4 regions of the Bacillus paranthracis genome follow, and region 2 is predicted to be linked to each of the others. Evidence: predicted binding sites of a transcription regulator. Region 2 holds the regulator's gene; each other region holds the start of a gene.

Region 1 (4,214 bases), 890 kb from region 2:
AACCTTGCCAAGGTTGGGGTCGCGGGTTCGAATCCCGTCTTCCGCTCCAATTTTCAATATGACATGCCGGGGTGGCGGAACAGGCAGACGCACAGGACTTAAAATCCTGCGGTGGGTGACCACCGTGCGGGTTCGACCCCCGCCCTCGGCACCATATGCGCCCGTAGCTCAATTGGATAGAGCGTTTGACTACGGATCAAGAGGTTAGGGGTTCGACTCCTCTCGGGCGCGCTTTTATTAACGGGAAGTGGCTCAGCTTGGTAGAGCACCTGGTTTGGGACCAGGGGGTCGCAGGTTCAAATCCTGTCTTCCCGATATTCCCAAAAAACATGGGGCCTTAGCTCAGCTGGGAGAGCGCCTGCCTTGCACGCAGGAGGTCAGCGGTTCGATCCCGCTAGGCTCCACTTATTTTAATATCATTTATGGCGGTGTAGCTCAGCTGGCTAGAGCGTACGGTTCATACCCGTGAGGTCGGGGGTTCGATCCCCTCCGCCGCTACCATAAAGGACCTTTAGCTCAGCTGGTTAGAGCAGACGGCTCATAACCGTCCGGTCGTAGGTTCGAGTCCTACAAGGTCCACCATTAGAAGTTTATATCTCGGAGGTATACCCAAGTTCGGCTGAAGGGATCGGTCTTGAAAACCGACAGGCGGCGAGAGTCGCGCGGGGGTTCGAATCCCTCTACCTCCTCCATTTTTTCTTAATTAAATATTTTATCGTCGCGGGGTGGAGCAGTCTGGTAGCTCGTCGGGCTCATAACCCGAAGGTCGCAGGTTCAAATCCTGTCCCCGCAACCAAGGTCCCGTGGTGTAGTGGTTAACATGCCTGCCTGTCACGCAGGAGATCGCCGGTTCGACCCCGGTCGGGACCGCCATTTTTACATAAAGGCTCGGTAGCTCAGTCGGTAGAGCAGAGGACTGAAAATCCTCGTGTCGGCGGTTCGATTCCGTCCCGAGCCACCATTTTGAAGTCGCAAGCCGGCTTAGCTCAATTGGTAGAGCAACTGACTTGTAATCAGTAGGTTGGGGGTTCAAGTCCTCTAGCCGGCACCACTTTCAAAATGAGCCATTAGCTCAGTTGGTAGAGCATCTGACTTTTAATCAGAGGGTCGAAGGTTCGAGTCCTTCATGGCTCACCATTTACAATTTAATGCGGGTGTAGTTTAGTGGTAAAACAAGAGCCTTCCAAGCTCTGGTCGAGAGTTCGATTCTCTTCACCCGCTTTTCAATTATGGGCCTATAGCTCAGCTGGTTAGAGCGCACGCCTGATAAGCGTGAGGTCGATGGTTCGAGTCCATTTAGGCCCACCATAATTGTTCCGCAGTAGCTCAGTGGTAGAGCTATCGGCTGTTAACCGATCGGTCGTAGGTTCGAGTCCTACCTGCGGAGCCATATTTATAGAGAAGTACCCAAGTGGCTCAAGGGGCTCCCCTGCTAAGGGAGTAGATCGCGAACGCGGTGCGAGGGTTCGAATCCCTTCTTCTCTGCCAGTAATTGGCCCGTTGGTCAAGTGGTTAAGACACCGCCCTTTCACGGCGGTAACACGGGTTCGAATCCCGTACGGGTCATATTAAAAGAGATAGCATAATCTGCTATCTCTTTTTTGTTGTGTAAAAGTGATACTCAAGGTCATTAACGAAATGGCACTTAGAAATATATCATAGCTGGGAAGATCCTAAGGAATTAGTTGTAGAGTTATTAGATACAGTTGAATAATAAAATCGAAATACGGGTTGTTCAAATAAAGCATGCTGCATTAGGAACTACCGCGGAAAATAAATAATATATAGAAGAAGCTGTCTCTCAGTAGGTAATCTACTGAAGACAGCTTTTTTATGTTGTCATTATTGTCGAGTTTTGTCGGTAAGTCGATATTCCTTGTCGAATCGCCGATATAATTTGATTTACGATCGATATATTATAAAAATCGTTGATATATTTAAATAATCGTCGATATAATTTCACTTACCGATAAAACGGAACTATTTCACGTTCACAATCTAAAGAAAACGCCTCCATTGAAATGGATTCCACACCTATTCTAATAACTTTACACTCTATGTGAAAAAGTTCACAAATAGGTCATAATTTGTGAAGTAATTCACAATAATACGTGCTACAATATGAATGTAAAGAAGTTAAACAACATTAAATTAGTATTTTAATTAATTACTTAAACAATCATAAAAAAATATATGTGAACAATAGAGAGGGGAAATTACCATGAAAAAAGGTATCAATCGTGTAGTATTAGTAGGAACAGGAGCTGTAGGTTGTAGTTACGCTTACTCAATGATCAACCAAGGTGTAGCTGAAGAATTCGTATTAGTAGATGTTAATGAAGCAAAAGCAGAAGGGGAAGCAATGGACTTAAGCCATGCGGTACCATTCTCTCCATCACCAACAAAAGTTTGGAGCGGTAGCTATGCAGATTGTAAAGATGCAGATTTAGTAGTTATCACTGCTGGATTACCACAAAAGCCAGGTGAAACTCGTTTAGACTTAGTTGAGAAAAATACAAAGATCTTTAAACAAATCGTTCGCGGTATTATGGATAGCGGATTCGATGGAATCTTCTTAATCGCAACTAACCCAGTTGATATTTTAACTTACGTAACTTGGAAAGAATCTGGTCTACCAAAAGAGCGTGTAATTGGTTCTGGTACTACTTTAGACTCTGCTCGTTTCCGTTACATGTTAGGTGACTACTTAGATGTAGATCCACGTAACGTTCATGCTTACATCGTTGGTGAACACGGTGACACTGAACTTCCAGTATGGAGTCACGCTACTATCGGTGTACAAAAACTAGAAACAATCTTAGCTAACAACGAACAGTACAAACAAGAAGACTTAGACAAAATCTTCGAAAACGTACGTGATGCAGCTTACCATATCATCGAGCGTAAAGGTGCAACTTATTACGGAATCGGTATGTCACTACTTCGTGTAACTAAAGCAATCTTAAACAACGAGAACAGCGTATTAACTGTATCTGCATACCTTGAAGGTCAATACGGTGAGAAAGATGCTTACGTAGGTGTTCCAGCTGTAATTAACCGTGAAGGTGTACGTGAAATCGTAGAGCTTGAGTTAAATGAGGATGAAAAAGCGAAATTTGCTCATTCTGTAAAAGTATTAAAAGAAACAATGGCACCAGTACTATAATAATAATTGCTAAATAATCCAGAAGTGGGGAACTACTTCTTACTTCTGGATTTATATATAATTTAATATAAATTCCTTTTCCGGTTTCCCTTGTATATCCCCAATATACCCCTTTTGCTGGATCAGGGTCGTTTATAGAAAAGAGCACTCTACTTTGGGTAGAGTGCTCTTTATTATTATCATTTTTTAGGCGTTAATCCTAATTTCTTTAAAATATCTGCCAGTGTACCGCTTTTTGATTTTTCAACAGGTGTTTGTGATTTAGATGCATCGGGACCTTTTTTCAAGAAGTTCTTTTCAACGAAGCGAATATCTTTTTCGTCAACAATACCATCTTTATTTAGGTCACCGTCTTTCACAGATACTCCTTTTTTACCATAGTTGCTAGCGATAATTTCAGCATCTTTTATATCAATTACTTTATCGCCATTTACATCACCTGCAAGGTTTTCATCAAGGCGTGCATAATAATATTGGCCAAGTAGCTTACCGTCTTTTTCAGTACCAAGTTTCGTTGTTAGTCGGCTTGTTAAATGCCCTGGTACTTCTACATATAAGTTATAGTCGCGTTTATTAACAGGAAGTCCATTTAGTTTGAAGTATCCGTATTTGTCTAGTGAGCCTTCAAACTTATGACGGTAAGAATCAGTTGCATATACTTTTACGCCAAGCTTTGTATAATCGAATTTCTCATCTAAATAGCCACGTTCATTTAAGAATGCACCAGGTTTAATATTTCCTTCTACTAGTGAGTTTAAAGACATAACTGAGAATGTTTGATCTTGAAGGACACGCATTCTATTTGGCTCTGATTCACCTTGTTTCCAGTAAGCGAACACTGATAAATCTAATTGAGCATTTGCTTCATAAAATTCATCATTTTCTACCTTAAAAGTTATATCAATGAACGGGAAGTCACCATCTAATCCAGCGAAGTTTTTATCATCAATAGCCCCGCCTACTGTAACAGAACCTTCTTCTAGTTTTGATTCATTTATTTTTGCGGTTACCCCTTTTTCAGAAAGGAGTTTTTCAAAAGCAGGATTCA
Region 2 (4,214 bases):
ATTGTTACACCGTCATTTGTAATAAGTGGTGAACCGAATTTTTTCTCAAGAACAACGTTACGACCTTTTGGTCCAAGCGTTACTTTTACTGCATTTGCAAGAGTGTCGACACCGCGAAGCATCGAACGACGTGCTTCTTCACTAAATTTAATATCTTTTGCCATAATAATTGACCCCCTTGGATTTTTTAAGATTTATATAATTAACCGATAACTGCTAAAATGTCACTTTCACGTAAAATCAAGTAGTCTGTACCTTCATATTTTACTTCAGTACCTGCATATTTTGAGAAGATGATAAGATCACCTGCTGCTACCTCTAAAGCAACACGCTCACCATTTTCAAGCACTCGACCAGTACCTACTGCAATAACTTTACCCTCTTGTGGTTTTTCTTTTGCTGTGTCTGGTAATACAATACCACTTGCTGTTTTTTCTTCCGCTTGAACAAGCTCAATTACAACGCGATCACCTAATGGCTTTAGCATGAACAATAACCTCCTCATTTTGTTATGTAAATTTTATTTATTAGCACTCAAGTCACCCGAGTGCTAACACACTTATAATAATAAATAATCTCAATTTCTTTTGCAAGTAAAAAAATCATAATTTTTTCGCAAATTACGCTATAAATTTTTCTATATAGAGTTCCTCTTCTTCTACCTTTACTATATGAATCGTTGTTTCCACTACTCGTATGTTACAATATGAAAGGACACCCTAAGTTGTTTTCGCTACACACACAACTTTCTCCTGTCTTCTATTATAATTTCAAATAAGGATTTACAAAAAAAACATAATGTAAGTAAGGTTTATATCGTAGGTAGCATATTTACATGTTATCCTACCTTATCTCATACACTAGAGTTAGAAAGGATGGTTAAACCATTTGAAAAAACAATATTGGTGGGTTATCGTTACATACATTTTAATGCAGTTATCATCAATTGCTGGATTACCACTTCTTCTGAAAACTGGGCTTTATGATAACAGGGGATTCACTAGGGAAGAGAAATTTCAACTCATAACTGGTCACTGGGCGATCATTAGCTTCTTTATTGCATTATGTATCGTACTTTGGTTACTTAGAACAGATATTCGCGACAGACATTTAGATACAAAGCGTTCTACTGTTCCAGCTACGATTGGTTGGATTTTTATCGGGTTCTTCTTAGCATTTTTCTCGCAAAGTATTGCTGGTATGATTGAAATGTATGTATTAGGTATTAAACCTGGATCTGAAAATACAGCGAGACTTATGGATATCGCAAGAACGACACCTTGGTTCCTTATCGTCATCTCTATAATAGGGCCTATTTTGGAAGAAATCGTATTTAGGAAAATTTTATTTGGTACACTTTATAAGAAGTTTAACTTCTTTATTGCTGCTATCATTAGTTCTCTCGTATTCGCAGCAATTCATTTTGATTTCACTCACTTATTGGTATACACTGCTATGGGGCTCGTATTCGCCTTCTTATATGTAAAAACGAAGCGTATTATCGTCCCTATCGCAGCTCATGTTGCAATGAATACATTAGTTGCAATTGCCCAAGTTTTAGTGAGTAACGAACAAATTCAAGAAATGATTAAAGAAGCTGAAAAAATGCAAGGCTTTATCGGAGGATTTTTAGTATGAGAAACTCACCATTGTTCATGGCTATATTGTACTTCCTTCTAGGATGTATCTTTACACATCTAGCCATTAGGAATGTAACAGATACAATTTGGAATATGTGGACAATACTATTTGCAGTTATGGCGACGATTGATTTTAATTTGGCACTTCGCCTCATCTTAGTTAAATTCACAAAGAAAAAACAATAATAAAACGCAGAGGTCGCTTCCTCTGCGTTTTATTGTGGATAATTCTTCAAAAAGTAAACTAATGTTTGTAACTCTACTGCTAAATCAATATGATGAATTCTTATATTGTCTGACACATTTAATCGTGCTGGTGTGAAATTCAAAATACCATGCACGTTTGTTTCTGCCAATCTATCAGCTACAGATTGTGCTACTGTAGCGGGTACTGTTAATATTGCCACTTGTATATCAGATGATAAACGTTCTTCTAATTCATCTAAGTGATATACAGGAATGCCTCCGATTTCTGTTCCAACTTTCTCTTCACTAATATCAAACGCCATTTCAATTTTTGTATTATTGTTTTTCGTGAAATTATAATGTAAGAAAGCGGTCCCTAAATTACCTACTCCAATAAGCGCTACACGTGTTATATCATCTTGGTCGAGTGTTTCACGGAAAAATGATAATAAATAATTTACGTTATATCCATATCCTTTTTTCCCTAATGCTCCAAAGTATGAGAAATCTCTTCGAATCGTTGCGGAATCAACCTTTACCGCTTCACTTAATTCGGCTGATGAAACACGTTGCTTACCAGACAAAGATAAGTTTTGGATAAATCGATAGTATAGAGGCAATCTCTTAGCAGTGGCTTGTGGAATTTTCTGCTGCTCCATATAACCTCTCCTCTCTTCCTATCTTTATTCATATGCTTTAATTAAATACAGAAGTTTAGCACTTATTAAATTCCTTGTATAATAGAAAGAAGAAGTATTCTCTCTGTATTTTAAACTATACACTATTTTTAGTATGATTGAGAAATATAAACATGGCAAAGTTAAGAAATTATTTGAGGTGAAAACATTGATTTTATTACAAGTAAACGCGCTTTCGAAATTATACGGTGCAGAAACGATTCTTTCAAATATAAAATTAGAAGTTCAAACGAAAGATCGTATCGCATTAGTCGGACGAAATGGCGCTGGAAAATCTACATTATTAAAAATAATAGCGGGTGAGCTATCTCATGATGGTGGAGAAATTATAAAACCGAAAGATGTCTCAATTGGATATTTAGCTCAAAATACCGGTTTAGAAACATCTTTAACAATTTGGGATGAAATGTTAACCGTCTTTACACACTTGCAGCAAATGGAGACAAAACTTCGAAGGCTAGAGCAAGAGATGGGAAAAGAAGAAAACTTTTCAAACGAGGCTACATATGAAAGATTATTAGCTGATTATGACCAATTACAATTAGATTATAAAGATCAAGGTGGCTATCAGTACGAAGCAGATATCCGTTCGATTTTAAGTGGTCTTGGCTTCCCAGTTGAAACGCACCAGACGACGATTTCGACATTAAGCGGTGGACAAAAAACACGATTAGCTCTCGGTAAATTATTATTAACGAAACCAGACTTACTTATTTTGGACGAGCCTACAAACCATTTAGACATCGAAACATTAACATGGCTTGAACAATATTTACAAGGTTATCCTGGGGCAATACTAATCGTTTCCCATGACCGTTATTTCTTAGATAAACTTGTTACACAAGTATATGAAATTTCGAATAAAGAAAGTAGACGATTTGTTGGTAACTACAGTAAATATTTAGACTTAAAATCAGCACTATACGAGCAAGAAATGAAACGTTATGAAAAACAACAAGATGAGATTGCTAAGCTAGAGGACTTCGTTCAAAAAAATATAGCTCGTGCATCTACGACAAAACGTGCGCAAAGCCGCCGTAAACAATTAGACCGTATGGAATTATTAACAAGACCATTAGGGGATTCTAAGTCAGCTTCCTTCCACTTCGATATTGAAAAACAAAGTGGAAATGATGTTTTACAAGTAAAGGACGCAACTATCGGCTATGATAAGGATCCAATTATTGAACATGTAACAATGCGCTTAACTCGCGGAGATAGTGTTGCTTTAGTTGGTCCAAATGGAATTGGGAAATCCACATTATTAAAATCCATTGTGAATAAGTTACCATTATTACATGGTGAGGTTTCTTTCGGATCTAATGTCTCTGTTGGTTATTATGATCAGGAACAAGCTAATTTAACATCTTCTAAGCGAGTTTTAAATGAGCTATGGGATGAATATCCACTGCAACCTGAAAAAGAAATTCGCACGATATTAGGTAACTTCTTATTCACAGGAGATGATGTATTAAAGCCAGTATCTTCTCTTAGCGGTGGACAGAAAGCTCGTTTAGCTCTTGCCAAACTTATGATGCAAAAATCGAATTTATTAATTCTCGATGAGCCTACAAACCATCTTGATTTAAATAGTAAAGAGATTTTGGAGAATGCTTTAATTGATTATCCTGGTACCCTTCTCTTTGTATCTCATGACCGCTACTTTATTAATCGTGTAACGACGACCGTT
Region 3 (4,214 bases), 1.4 Mb from region 2:
TGCATACGCCGACTGAGCAAGGAATGACCGGTGCAATTGCAAAAGCAAAAGAGTTAGTAAATGAGATACCGAATTCATACTCTCCAAGTCAGTTCGCAAATGAGGCAAATCCTCGTGCATATTTTAAAACATTAGGACCTGAACTTTGGTCGGCACTTAATGGAGAGATTAACATATTTGTTGCTGGAGCAGGAACTGGCGGTACGTTTATGGGGACTGCATCTTATTTAAAAGAAAAAAATGTAGATATAAAAACGGTTATTGTGGAACCAGAAGGATCTATTTTAAATGGTGGTAAAGCTGGCTCACATGAAACAGAAGGGATTGGCCTTGAATTCATCCCGCCATTTTTGAAAACATCTTATTTTGATGAAATTCATACGATTTCTGATCGAAATGCATTTTTACGAGTGAAAGAATTAGCGCAAAAAGAAGGACTTCTTGTTGGGAGCTCTTCAGGAGCAGCATTTCATGCAAGTTTACTTGAAGCAGAGAAAGCGGCGCCAGGTACAAATATTGTAACGATTTTTCCTGATAGTAGTGAGCGCTATTTAAGTAAAGACATATACAAAGGATGGGAATAAAAAATGAGAGCAAAGACAAAGTTAATTCATGGTATTCGCATAGGAGAACCTTCAACTGGATCTGTAAATGTACCGATTTATCAAACGAGTACGTACAAACAAGAAGCAGTTGGTAAGCATCAAGGATATGAATATTCACGTACAGGAAACCCAACACGTGCAGCTTTAGAAGAAATGATTGCGGTATTAGAAAACGGCCATGCTGGTTTCGCATTTGGTTCAGGAATGGCGGCTATTACAGCTACAATTATGTTGTTTTCAAAAGGTGACCACGTTATTTTAACAGATGATGTGTATGGCGGAACGTACCGCGTGATTACGAAAGTGTTAAACCGCTTCGGTATTGAGCATACATTTGTAGATACAACAAACTTAGAGGAAGTTGAAGAAGCGATTCGTCCAAATACGAAAGCGATTTATGTAGAAACACCAACGAATCCGTTACTAAAAATTACTGATATTAAAAAAATATCTACTCTTGCTAAAGAGAAAGATTTATTAACAATTATTGATAACACATTCATGACGCCATATTGGCAGTCGCCGATTTCTTTAGGAGCAGACATTGTACTTCATAGTGCAACGAAATATTTAGGAGGTCATAGTGACGTAGTTGCAGGTCTAGTAGTTGTAAATAGCCCGCAATTAGCAGAAGACCTTCACTTTGTACAAAACTCAACAGGTGGCATTCTTGGTCCGCAAGATAGTTTCTTACTACTTCGTGGTTTAAAAACATTAGGAATTCGAATGGAAGAGCATGAAACGAATTCACGTGCAATTGCTGAGTTTTTAAATAACCACCCAAAAGTAAATAAAGTATATTACCCAGGCCTTGAGTCACATCAAAACCATGAACTGGCAACAGAACAGGCAAATGGATTTGGTGCTATTATCTCATTTGATGTAGATAGCGAAGAAACATTAAATAAAGTACTTGAGAGATTACAATACTTTACGCTGGCTGAAAGTTTAGGAGCAGTAGAAAGTTTAATTTCTATCCCCTCTCAAATGACGCATGCATCAATTCCAGCAGATCGTCGTAAAGAATTAGGAATTACAGATACATTAATTCGAATTTCTGTCGGTATTGAAGACGGAGAAGATTTAATTGAAGATTTAGCACAAGCGTTAGCATAATAAAAATGCACTGCTAATATAGGCAGTGCATTTTTATTACGTCTATTTTGTGAAACATTTCACAAAATAGACATACACAAATGAAATGATTTCATGTATATTGAATTCATGAAGTGTTACTCACGAATAAACTTGTGAAATACTTCACAAACTATGAAGTTCATGTAGGAAAGCAATTCTATTTTTTTGCGCTAATCGGGACTGATTATGACCTATAGGGTCTTATTTAGTCCAAGACAGCAGAATAGGAGGAATTTACATGGTAGTCAAAGAGAAAGTTGTAAATGAAATGCAGGAAGTAAAAGAAATGATTGATACGTTAGTGAATAACGGTCGGAAGGCTTTACAAGCATTAGAAAGTTTTACACAAGAGCAAATTGACAACATTGTTCATGAAATGGCATTAGCAGGTGTTGATCAACATATGCCACTTGCGAAGTTGGCTGTTGAAGAAACAGGTCGTGGTGTATACGAAGATAAATGTATTAAAAATATTTTTGCTACTGAATATATTTGGCATAGCATAAAGAAAGATAAAACAGTAGGAATTATTCACGAAGACCCTCATGAAGAAATAATAGAAATTGCGGAGCCCGTCGGTGTAGTAGCTGGGGTAACGCCAGTAACGAATCCAACATCGACAACAATGTTTAAAGCATTAATCGCGATAAAAACGAGAAATCCAATTATTTTCGCATTTCATCCTTCAGCACAAAACTGTTCTATTGCAGCCGCGAAAGCAGTATACGATGCAGCGGTGAAGGCGGGGGCACCAAAACATTGTATTCAGTGGATTGAAAGACCTTCTGTCGAAGCAACGAAACAATTAATGAACCATGAAGGTGTTGCGCTTGTTTTGGCAACTGGAGGAGCAGGTATGGTGAAATCAGCTTATTCTACTGGAAAACCAGCGCTAGGTGTAGGTCCTGGTAATGTACCATGTTATATAGAGAAATCAGCGCATATAAAACGAGCGGTTAATGATTTGATTTTATCTAAAACATTTGATAATGGTATGATTTGTGCATCAGAACAAGCAATTATTGTAGACAAGGAAATTTATGATGATGTGAAAACAGAAATGATTGCAAATGATTGTTATTTTGTAACCGAGGAAGAGGGAAGTAAATTAGAAAAGCTTGTTATTAATGAAAATACATGTGCAGTAAATAGTGATATTGTAGGGAAACCCGCACAGTATATTGCCGAATTAGTTGGAATTACTGTACCTAAAAATACAAAAATGCTTGTAGCTGAAATACAAGGCATCGGAGCCGCATATCCACTATCTCGTGAGAAGTTAAGTCCAGTATTAGCTTGTGTAAAAGCAAATTCATTAGAAGAAGGATTTACATATTGTGAAGAAATGTTAAACCTCGGTGGTTTAGGACATTCAGCAGTTATCCATTCTGTAAATAAAGAAGTGCAAAAGCAATTTGGATTACGTATGAAAGCTTGCCGCCTTATTGTAAATGCCCCTTCATCACAAGGTGGAATCGGTGACATATATAATGGATTTATTCCATCACTTACGCTTGGTTGCGGTTCCTACGGGAAAAACTCGGTTTCTCAAAACGTAACAGCGACGCATTTATTAAATATAAAAAGGTTGGCAAATAGAAAAAAGAATATGCAGTGGTTCAAATTACCACCAAAAATTTATTTTGAAAAACATGCGACAGCATATTTAGCAAATATGCCTAACATTTCACGTGCATTTATTGTAACAGATCCAGGAATGGTTGAGCACGGATATGTAGATACGGTCTCGCATTATTTACGTAAACATGCAAATGATGTGAAAGTTGAAGTTTTCTTTGAGGTTGAGCCAGATCCATCAGATGAAACTGTGTTTAAAGGTGCGGAAATGATGAGAAGTTTTCAGCCGGATGTAATTATCGCACTTGGTGGTGGTTCAGCGATGGATGCAGCAAAAGGGATGTGGCTTTTCTATGAGCACCCAGAAACAACATTCTATGGAATTAAACAGAAGTTTTTAGATATAAGAAAACGTACATGTAAATATCCGGAATTAGGAAGTAAGGCGCAGTTTGTTGCCATTCCAACAACATCTGGAACAGGATCAGAAGTGACACCATTTGCGGTTATTACAGATAAGAAAAATAATATAAAGTATCCACTCGCGGATTATGAATTAACGCCAGATGTAGCAATTGTTGATCCACAATTTGTAATGACAGTACCACCACATGTAACAGCAGACACTGGCATGGACGTATTAACGCATGCAATCGAGGCGTATGTGTCTGTTTTAGCAAATGACTATACAGATGGATTAGCATTAAAGGCCATTGATCTCGTATTTAAATATTTACCAAGAGCATTTAAAGATGGAAATGATGAAGAAGCACGAGAAAAAATGCACAATGCTTCTGCAATCGCAGGAATGGCATTTGCAAATGCTTTTCTAGGTATTAATCACAGCTTAGCACATAAAATTGGACCAGAATTTCATATTCCACATGGGCGTGC
Region 4 (4,214 bases), 2.3 Mb from region 2:
GAGGCTGTTTAGTTAAATCTGCGTCCTCGAAAGATTTAGGAAACGTTGCTGATGCGTATGTAAATGAATGGTCCACATCGATTGAAAATGTGCTGAAGCGATATGGAAATATAAATTTAGTAGTGCCTGGTCATGGAGAAGTAGGGGATAGAGGATTACTTTTACATACATTGGATTTGTTGAAATAAAAAAAGCGAGGAGAAACAATTTTCTCCTCGCTTTCTTCTAACTATATTTAAATGCGAAGTCCGCATACGTTACTGAGATTTTAATTCCAAGTATACAAATACCAGTACCGTCATAATTGCGATAACAACGTAAGTAGCATCAAGCATAATAAGTGTTTTTAAAGTTTCAGTCATCCTCATTCACCCCTGGTATAAAAAATATAACATAATCTCTTATCAATTAAATCAGAGATTATAAAGATAACAATGTACATGAAATTTATTAAGTAGATTCTATATAAATATATCATATAAATAATGTAAACAATGTTAAGGTAATGTAAATGTATTGTAAAGAAAGGGGCGGTTCATCATGTCTGTAAATCTATTCATTTATAAATGCTATGTATCTCTCGTGTGCCGGATAGAACACAGTTATAACATGTGAAAAATAAATTCATTTTGACAAATCAATCACGATGGTAGCTGTTACTACATTTTCCTCTAATACTTCTACCTGTACTTGTTCATCGTTTCTCCAATTGATATTAAAGTTATCTGTCGTATACATTTCCTTAAGAGTGACCTCTTTATATTTTTCTAAAATGCTACCTCTTTTCCCATAATAGATTCTTACAGTTGAACTGGGACTTGGTCCTTTTGATTTTATTGTTTCTCTAAGCTCGATAATATTTATTAAATTTGGAGATTCACTTTTTTGAAAGGTAAAGGAACTGACCATTTTTTGTACCTTCTTAAAAACAGGACCATTAGATTTATTTGATACATTAAATTCCACAACTTCAGGTACGGATTCTTTGCCTCGTAGTGTTATTGTTGCTTCATAATCGTTTTTCCAATCTACGAAAACGTTTGAGGAATCGAGGCGTTCTCCCTCATTTGCAATACTTATGTCAAAATGTTCCCATAAGCCGTATTTAATTCTGACAGGAGAGGAACCATGAGAAGAGTCTGAATCTATTTTCACTACTTTAATCGTATTTTTATTATTTGGAGAATGACTTTTTTTAAGTGTAATGTCCTGTAAATACAAAATGTAAGACAAACAGCCTACTACTAAAATAATTGGAATTACAATACGTAAGGCAGTAATTGGACGACCTCGTGTCCTTTTTTTCTGAGTGCTTTTACTATTTTGTTCAAGTTCTTTTTCAATACTCGTTTGAACTGTTACTTTTGGCGGGCAAATAAACCACCAAACGAAAGCTATAAGTAGTAAGAAAAGAGGTATTCCTTGAATAAAGAAAAATCCTTTCCAAAAATCAAGTGCAGTACTATATGGAGAATCTGTTGCCATCCCCCCTATAAAAAGTGCCACTGGACTTGCAAGTATATTTATCCCTAAACCGATCAATACGAATGAAAGATTTTTATTCCTAATTTTTCGTGCCCCAGCCATAATAAACAGAAATACTGCAATACCAAGTATAAGAAACAGTATTCCGTAATAAAACATCATATATACCATCATATTGTCCCTCCATAACTTTAATTGTACCATTAGTAAGGAAAAATTTGTGAAATGTTAGGTGGATAGGATATTTGTATTCCTTAAAAGTGTACCGATATATGATGCAAATAAATCATGTGCAAGTATGAATGCCAGGATATAGTAAAAATATTATGTCAACAATATGAACTGTCACAAATCTTTATATATTATTGTGATTGATATCACATCACTTTTTTTCAATGGATATTATGCTTAGGGTGTAATGAATGATTGGGAGAGGGTGGGATGATATGTTTTGTTATCAATGTGAGCAAACCCCAACAGGCGGATGTAAAGTAATGGGTGTTTGTGGCAAGAATGAAACGATTGCGAGTTTACAAGATACGATTGTTTTTGGGTTAAAAGGAATTGCGGCTTATCGTACGCATGCTGCTCAGCTAGGGTATACGGATGCTTTTGTAGATGCTACGACGCAAGAAGCACTGTACATGACATTAACAAATTCTAATTTTAATGAACAAGAACATATTGATATGGCTATGAAAGTTGGGAAATCAGCTTTACGGGTAATGGAGTTGCTAGATGAGGCACATACGAATCATTTTGGTGTGCCAGAGCCTGTTCAAATTACACAAAACCGTGTAGAAGGTAAAGCTATTGTAGTTACAGGCCATAATTTATTTGCGTTAGAAGAATTATTAAAACAAACAGAAGGAAAAGAAATTAATATTTATACGCATTCGGAAATGTTACCAGCACACGGGTATCCGCAGCTGAAAAAATATAAACATTTAAAAGGAAACATCGGTAAGGCATGGTATGATCAAAGACGCCTTTTTGAAAAATTTACAGGTGCCATATTAGCGACAACGAACTGTGTTATGCCAATTAAAGGATCATACTCTGATCGATTTTATTCATATGATATTGCCGGCCTAGAGGGCGTAGAAAAAATTGAAAATGATGATTTTGCACCATTGATTCAAAAAGCGCTAGAACTTCCAGAAGTACATATGGAATCGGATGAACAGTTAGTAACAGGGTTCCATCATCATACAGTATTATCATTAGCCCCAGAAATTATTGAGGCAGTACAAGAAGGAAAGATTAAGCGTTTCTTTGTTATTGCAGGTTGTGATGCTCCAGGAAAAGGCGGAGAATATTATCGTGAATTAGCAACGTCACTTCCGCCTGAAACAGTGATTTTAACGACTTCTTGCGGAAAGTTCCGCTTCAATGATGTGGATTACGGCGTTGTACCTGGTACCGAGATTCCGCGCTACATCGACTTAGGACAATGTAATAATTCCATTTCTACAGTGAAAATAGCGGCTGCTTTAGCTGATGCTTTCCAATGCGAAGTGAATGAATTGCCAATAAGCATTGTCTTATCTTGGTTTGAACAAAAAGCGGTTGCTATTTTGCTTGGGCTATTTAGTCTTGGAATTCAAGATATTCGCATCGGTCCAAAGGCGCCTGAATTTATTTCAGCTGGCGTGCTCGATGTATTACAAGAAACATTCGGTTTGAAATTAATTACAACTGCAGCAGAAGATATGGATATGATGTTATCGTAACAAGAGGATGATTGGTCTTATTCAGAAGGAGAGCTAGCTTATAGCGCCCCAAAACAAAAATATAGAATTATTGTTTTGGGGTATTTTCTTTTTTTATCGGGGTGGGTAATAGTTGATTTTAGAAAAATATAAAAATCGAGTTGACATTTACAACTACTCAGTCATACAATGTAGTTGTAATAGGTGATACTGAGTAGTGTTGTTTCTTAAAAAAAATTTTCACTAAGTAATAGGTAATAGCGGATTTTAGAAGAAATTTGAAAATCAGTTGACATGTACCGCTACTTAGTCATACAATGTAGTTGTAATAAGTAATACTGAATAGTGTAGTTTTACTCAAAAGCTATTCAGTAAAAATTCGCCTTAGTACTCTGTAATACTGAATATAAGTCAGACAGAATAGGGGGTAAAGGAGGATCAGAACATGGAAAATTTAACTGAAATGTTGAAAGGTTCACTGGAAGGGTGTGTGCTGGAAATCATTAGTCGCCGTGAAACGTATGGTTATGAGATTACTCGCCACCTGAATGATCTTGGGTTTACAGAAGTCGTGGAAGGAACAGTCTATACTATCCTCGTACGATTAGAGAAGAAAAAGCTTGTGAATATTGAAAAGAAACCATCAGATATGGGACCGCCTCGTAAGTTTTATTCATTAAATGAAGCTGGACGTCAGGAACTTGAATTGTTTTGGAAAAAATGGGATTTTGTATCGTCAAAAATTAACGTCTTGAAGTCAAACTAGCCTCATAATATAAAATGTTTCGGCTCATATTTGGAGAGTTTCTGGTTCTGCTTTATAAAAAAAGGAGGAAAATAAAATGTTGGAAATATTCAAAAAATTAATTGGTGATAAAAAAGAGTACAGAATGATGATGGCACGTGTTGCAGCACTGCCAGAGGACTATCAGTTTGTGTTTAAGAAAATTCAAAACTACATGTGGAATTTTTCGACCGGAAACGGGATGGATATGCTGCACATTCAGTACGAATTAA

The links. The regulator Rex, encoded in region 2, represses fermentation and respiration genes when NADH is low (regulators of the CRP and FNR family bind a similar motif). The targets are predictions, from matches to a motif close to TTGTGAAATATTTCACAA.
Region 1: a site for Rex is predicted at 2,088-2,105, ahead of NLJ82_RS23920 (L-lactate dehydrogenase). Genes of this name have one in related genera too.
Region 3: a site for Rex is predicted at 1,769-1,786, ahead of adhE (bifunctional acetaldehyde-CoA/alcohol dehydrogenase). Genes of this name have one in related genera too.
Region 4: a site for Rex is predicted at 1,851-1,868, ahead of hcp (hydroxylamine reductase). Genes of this name have one in related genera too.

What each region holds. Positions count from the first base shown of each region.
Region 1 is NZ_CP101135.1:4,622,828-4,627,041, reverse strand. Features, by position in the region: tRNA gene NLJ82_RS24010 (tRNA-Gly) at 1-49, shown strand, start outside; tRNA gene NLJ82_RS24005 (tRNA-Leu) at 66-154, shown strand; tRNA gene NLJ82_RS24000 (tRNA-Arg) at 158-231, shown strand; tRNA gene NLJ82_RS23995 (tRNA-Pro) at 242-315, shown strand; tRNA gene NLJ82_RS23990 (tRNA-Ala) at 332-404, shown strand; tRNA gene NLJ82_RS23985 (tRNA-Met) at 425-501, shown strand; tRNA gene NLJ82_RS23980 (tRNA-Ile) at 506-582, shown strand; tRNA gene NLJ82_RS23975 (tRNA-Ser) at 600-692, shown strand; tRNA gene NLJ82_RS23970 (tRNA-Met) at 720-796, shown strand; tRNA gene NLJ82_RS23965 (tRNA-Asp) at 798-873, shown strand; tRNA gene NLJ82_RS23960 (tRNA-Phe) at 886-961, shown strand; tRNA gene NLJ82_RS23955 (tRNA-Thr) at 976-1,051, shown strand; tRNA gene NLJ82_RS23950 (tRNA-Lys) at 1,062-1,137, shown strand; tRNA gene NLJ82_RS23945 (tRNA-Gly) at 1,151-1,221, shown strand; tRNA gene NLJ82_RS23940 (tRNA-Ile) at 1,232-1,308, shown strand; tRNA gene NLJ82_RS23935 (tRNA-Asn) at 1,316-1,390, shown strand; tRNA gene NLJ82_RS23930 (tRNA-Ser) at 1,398-1,488, shown strand; tRNA gene NLJ82_RS23925 (tRNA-Glu) at 1,495-1,566, shown strand; gene NLJ82_RS23920 (L-lactate dehydrogenase) at 2,222-3,166, shown strand; gene NLJ82_RS23915 (S8 family serine peptidase) at 3,346-4,214, opposite strand, start outside.
Region 2 is NZ_CP101135.1:265,975-270,188, reverse strand. Features, by position in the region: gene groL (chaperonin GroEL) at 1-164, opposite strand, end outside; gene groES (co-chaperone GroES) at 203-487, opposite strand; gene NLJ82_RS01550 (CPBP family intramembrane glutamic endopeptidase) at 889-1,638, shown strand; gene NLJ82_RS01545 (YdiK family protein) at 1,635-1,826, shown strand; gene NLJ82_RS01540 (redox-sensing transcriptional repressor Rex) at 1,856-2,485, opposite strand; gene NLJ82_RS01535 (ABC-F family ATP-binding cassette domain-containing protein) at 2,673-4,214, shown strand, end outside.
Region 3 is NZ_CP101135.1:4,099,884-4,104,097, reverse strand. Features, by position in the region: gene NLJ82_RS21255 (O-acetylserine dependent cystathionine beta-synthase) at 1-584, shown strand, start outside; gene NLJ82_RS21250 (bifunctional cystathionine gamma-lyase/homocysteine desulfhydrase) at 588-1,721, shown strand; gene adhE (bifunctional acetaldehyde-CoA/alcohol dehydrogenase) at 1,981-4,214, shown strand, end outside.
Region 4 is NZ_CP101135.1:3,167,254-3,171,467, reverse strand. Features, by position in the region: gene bla2 (BcII family subclass B1 metallo-beta-lactamase) at 1-188, shown strand, start outside; gene NLJ82_RS16260 (hypothetical protein) at 625-1,656, opposite strand; gene hcp (hydroxylamine reductase) at 1,932-3,218, shown strand; gene NLJ82_RS16250 (PadR family transcriptional regulator) at 3,643-3,963, shown strand; gene NLJ82_RS16245 (DUF1048 domain-containing protein) at 4,040-4,214, shown strand, end outside.